2 regions of the Clostridium sp. BJN0001 genome follow, and region 1 is predicted to be linked to the other one. Evidence: a T-box and tRNA genes for the amino acid it is inferred to sense, from the RefSeq annotation. Region 1 holds a T-box; the other holds one or more tRNA genes.
The links. The T-box of region 1 lies ahead of alaS (alanine--tRNA ligase). A T-box ahead of a tRNA ligase gene usually reads a tRNA of that ligase, here a tRNA-Ala.
Positions count from the first base shown of each region.

Region 2: it encodes a tRNA-Ala, which carries the amino acid that the T-box ahead of alaS (alanine--tRNA ligase) is inferred to sense. The anticodon was not compared.

Region 1 covers NZ_CP094971.1:1,703,627-1,706,094, forward strand. Annotated here, with positions in the region: gene alaS (alanine--tRNA ligase) at 1-1,081, opposite strand, end outside; T-box leader at 1,132-1,306, opposite strand; gene MTX53_RS08240 (TIGR04086 family membrane protein) at 1,406-1,774, opposite strand; gene yajC (preprotein translocase subunit YajC) at 1,837-2,121, opposite strand; gene tgt (tRNA guanosine(34) transglycosylase Tgt) at 2,217-2,468, opposite strand, start outside.
Region 2 covers NZ_CP094971.1:2,468,529-2,470,996, forward strand. Annotated here, with positions in the region: gene MTX53_RS11975 (VanZ family protein) at 1-94, opposite strand, end outside; gene MTX53_RS11980 (hypothetical protein) at 146-589, opposite strand; gene MTX53_RS11985 (hypothetical protein) at 694-846, opposite strand; tRNA gene MTX53_RS11990 (tRNA-Ala) at 912-987, opposite strand; rRNA gene rrf (5S ribosomal RNA) at 996-1,112, opposite strand; rRNA gene MTX53_RS12000 (23S ribosomal RNA) at 1,176-2,468, opposite strand, start outside.

The sequences.
Region 1 (2,468 bases):
CTCTAAACTTATCTTCTTCTATTTTTATAACTTTCTTTATGTAATCTTTCTTTTCTCCAAGCTCAGTATATGCATCTTTTGAATCTTCTATAACTACATCACATAAATCACATAAAAATGCATCTTTAATTCCAAGAGTTTTTCCATGTCTTGCAGCTCTTCTTAAAAGTCTTCTAAGAACATAACCTCTTCCTTCATTTGAAGGCATTATGTCATCAGCAATCATAAATGTTATAGATCTTATATGATCTGTTATTATTCTTAATGACACATCAGTTTTATAGTCTTTTCCATATACTACATTAGCTTTTTTACCTACTGCATTTAATATATTCTGAATAGTATCTATTTCAAAAATACTTTCTTTTTCTTGCATTATTGTTGCAACTCTTTCAAGTCCCATCCCTGTATCTATATTGGGATTCTTAAGTTTATCATATCCACCTTTGCCATCGCCTTCAAACTGAGTAAATACAAGGTTCCAAAATTCTATTATTTTATCTTCATCAGAATATTTAGTGAATTCCTCTGCTGTTTTAGGATCCACACCAGTTTTGTTAAAATGTATTTCTGTACATGGACCACATGGACCTTCACCATGTTCCCAGAAATTATCTTCTTTTCCAAGTCTAAAAATATGTTCTGGTATTACATCTGTAAAAGTAGTCCAGTATTTATAAGCTTCATCATCATCTAAATATATAGTTACATAAAGTTTTTCCTTTGGAAGCTTTAAAACCTGTGTGATAAATTCCCATGCCCATGGAATAACTTCTTTCTTAAAGTAATCTCCAAAAGAAAAGTTTCCAAGCATTTCAAAGAATGTACCATGTCTGCTTGTAATTCCTACATTCTCAATATCTCCAGTTCTTACACATTTCTGACATGTAGTAACTCTTGTTCTTGGTGGTTTCTCAAGTCCTGTAAAATATGGCTTTAAAGGTGCCATTCCTGCATTTATAAGTAATAAGCTTTTGTCATTTTTAGGAACTAACGAAAAGCTTTTTAAACGCAAATGTCCTTTAGATTCAAAAAATTTTAAATAAGCCTCTCTTATATCATTAGTTTTCATATAATTCATAATTTTACCTCCGTAAATAAATAATTCTGCAAAAAAAAATCCTCCCCTGTAAAAGGGACGAAATTAAAAACATATTCCGCGGTACCACCCTTGATTATGTACAATACATCACTCAAAAGGAAAGACTCCAGGGCAGCTTCAACAAAAAGAAGTATGATACTTTCACCAACCGTATCATCTCTAAATACTTAATTTAAGTTTACTATTCCCATTCAACGCCTAATATTAACTTATATAGAAATTATATTTCATATAATTAATTATGTCAATTAGTTTTAACTTTTATCTGGTTTTACTTAAATTAGAAAACCAGACACTTCTTAATTATTTTGTATTTATTCCAAGCATTCCTGCAAGTATTCCGACTGCAATACTTCCAAATAATTTTATTATTTCCATGGATCCAAATTCTATAGAACGATACAAAAATGCTGAAATCAAAAAAATCATTATATAATACCCAATAGCAACTACAAGCCCTGTCATCCAGCCTTTATTGTTATTATTTCTAGCCGCAATAACAGCTCCAAGAGTTAAACTAAGTAATGAAATTATGACATAAACCGCATTTAATATACCTACTTTTATAGTAAATTTAGACATAACTGCTGAAAGAAAAAAAATAGATATAGCACATATAAATATAGAACTTGCAATTCCTTTAGAAACTGATATTATAAATTTATTTTTCATCTAAATATACCCCCTTGTTATTCTATATATATGTTAGAATTCAAGAGGGTATGTTTAAAAAATTATTCTTCTTTTGCTAATATATGTGCAATTCCATTTTTTTGAACTTTAATTTTTGTTTTAGCAGGACTAGTTTCTAGTGTAACAGTTTTATCATCAACGTATGTTATTTTACCAATAATTCCGCCTCTTGTTACTACATTACTATCTACTTTTAAAGAAGATAGCATTTCATCATATTTTTTTCTTCTCTTTTTATCTGGTAGCATTACTAAAAAATAGAATACCGCAAATACTAATGCTAGTGGTAATACATAGCTCATAAGTATAGCTGAAATATTTTGCATTATTTTTCCTCCTTAATAATAAATAAAAAATAATATTTGTTTATGTTAAGTAGTTTACATTTCTTTTGTTTTATTGTCAATACATAGAAAACTTACTATTCTCCTCTATGCCAGTTTTCAAGGCATTCTGCTTTATAATCAGAGAATGTTCCATTATCAATAGCATCTCTAATTTCTTTCATCATATTATTATAAAAATATAAATTATGAAGAACACATAATCTCATTGCAAGCATTTCTTTTGCTTTAAATAAATGTCTTATATATGCTCGTGAATAATTTCTGCATGCTGGGCAGTTACATTTCTCATCTATTGGTCTTGAATCAAGTTCAAACTTAGCGTTCAT
Region 2 (2,468 bases), 760 kb from region 1:
AAACTTCACCCGATTTTGCAGACATAAAAAAAATAAAAATCATCCACAAAATCAAAAGAGTTAGATAAATAAAAGCTTTCCTCCTATTTTTCATTGTTCCTCCATTTTAAATTATCAAAACATGATTTTCTTAAGTATATAAATTCTAATTTATTTCAGAAATATATTTATTTATATATGCAAGTGACTCCTCAACAAGTTGCTGACTTTTCTCAAAATTTTCAATTTTCATTTCAAGACTTGATAACTTCTCTTCTTGTCTTATAAGTATCTTTCGTACATCTTTTAAAAGCTTTGCTTCATAAGAAACTTGAATTCCATCATCATCAATAAATATTTTTTCAGGTGGTTCTCCACATTTTGTACATTTTTCATATATCTTATTTTTATCTTCATCATAAAAAACTTTAAATGTATCATTAGCACATTTTGAACAATTTGATAATATTCTATAATCATAATCCGTAAGATTATACTCATACTTTGATCCACATTCTTTACATACAATCTTTAACTTACTATCGTCTTCATGTATATAAAACTGATTTCCATTGCATCCATTTTTTTTGCACACAATAGTCTTAATCATTATTAATCACAACCCCTAACAATTGTATATTTTTTACATTTATTATACATCGCTAAAGTAAATTTGTACATAAAATAAAAACTAGTATTTTCTACATTTTATACTTATTTGTCAAATAATCCGCCACCATTGCCTTGTCTTGAACCTTGTCTTGAATGACCTATTACCTTCTTAGGTTTTAAATTGCCTTGAATATTTTTACCTTTTTTCTTCTTTTGTTCTATTATTTTTTTCATCATTTCTATATTTTTTTCCAAAATAACGACACCTCTTTTATTATATAATAAAAAAAGACTGTTGATTAAACAACAGTCTAACTAAATGGTGGAGATAAAGGGATTCGAACCCTTGACCCCCTGCGTGCAAGGCAGGTGCTCTCCCAACTGAGCTATACCCCCATAAACTAACCTGGCGACGTCTTACTCTTCCACACAGTCACCCATGCAGTACCATCAGCGCTATAGACCTTAACTGTCCTGTTCGGTATGGGAAGGAGTGTTACCTCTACGCCATCATCACCAGATATTTTTGAAAGATTTGTTCTTTCAAAATTGCATATAAATCATGTATTACAACTTTTTTTAATTTGGTCAAGCCCTCGACCTATTAGTATCAGTCAGCTAAATATATTACTATACTTACACCCCTGACCTATCAACCTTGTCGTCTTCAAGGGGTCTTACTAGCTTACGCTATGGGAAATCTTATCTTGAGGTGGGCTTCACACTTAGATGCTTTCAGTGTTTATCCCGTCCCGACTTAGCTACCCAGCTATGCTTCTGGCGAAACAACTGGTACACCATAGGTCAGTCCATCCCGGTCCTCTCGTACTAAGGACAGCTCCTCTCAAATTTCCTACGCCCGCGACGGATAGGGACCGAACTGTCTCACGACGTTCTGAACCCAGCTCGCGTGCCGCTTTAATGGGCGAACAGCCCAACCCTTGGGACCTACTTCAGCCCCAGGATGCGACGAGCCGACATCGAGGTGCCAAACCTCCCCGTCGATGTGAACTCTTGGGGGAGATCAGCCTGTTATCCCCGAGGTAGCTTTTATCCGTTGAGCGATGGCCCTCCCACGAGGTACCACCGGATCACTAAGCCCGACTTTCGTCCCTGCTCCACCTGTATGTGTCGCAGTCAGGCTCCCTTCTGCCTTTGCACTCTTCGAACGATTTCCGACCGTTCTGAGGGAACCTTTGGGCGCCTCCGTTACATTTTAGGAGGCGACCGCCCCAGTCAAACTGCCCACCTAACAATGTCCTGTCACCAGTTTCATGGCATCCAGTTAGAACTTCAGTACTGTCGGGGTGGTATCCCAACAACGACTCATTCAGATCTGGCGACCTGAATTCCCAGTCTCCCACCTATCCTGTACAGACAATACCGAAATTCAATGCTAAGCTACAGTAAAGCTCTACGGGGTCTTTCCGTCCAATCGCGGGTAACGAGCATCTTCACTCGTACTACAACTTCGCCGGATTTGCAGTTGAGACAGTGCACAAGTCATTACGCCATTCGTGCGGGTCAGAACTTACCTGACAAGGAATTTCGCTACCTTAGGACCGTTATAGTTACGGCCGCCGTTTACTGGGGCTTAAGTTCATACCTTCGCTTGCGCTAAGTATTCCCCTTAACCTTCCAGCACCGGGCAGGCGTCAGCCCCTATACATCAGCTTACGCTTTAGCAGAGACCTGTGTTTTTGTTAAACAGTTGCTTGTGCCTATTCTCTGCGACCTGCTCTCGCAGGCACCCCTTATTCCGAAGTTACGGGGTCAATTTGCCTAGTTCCTTAACTGCAATTCTTCCGTCGGCCTTAGGATTCTCTCCTCATCTACCTGTGTCGGTTTGCGGTACGGGCACTACTTCTCTCTCTAGA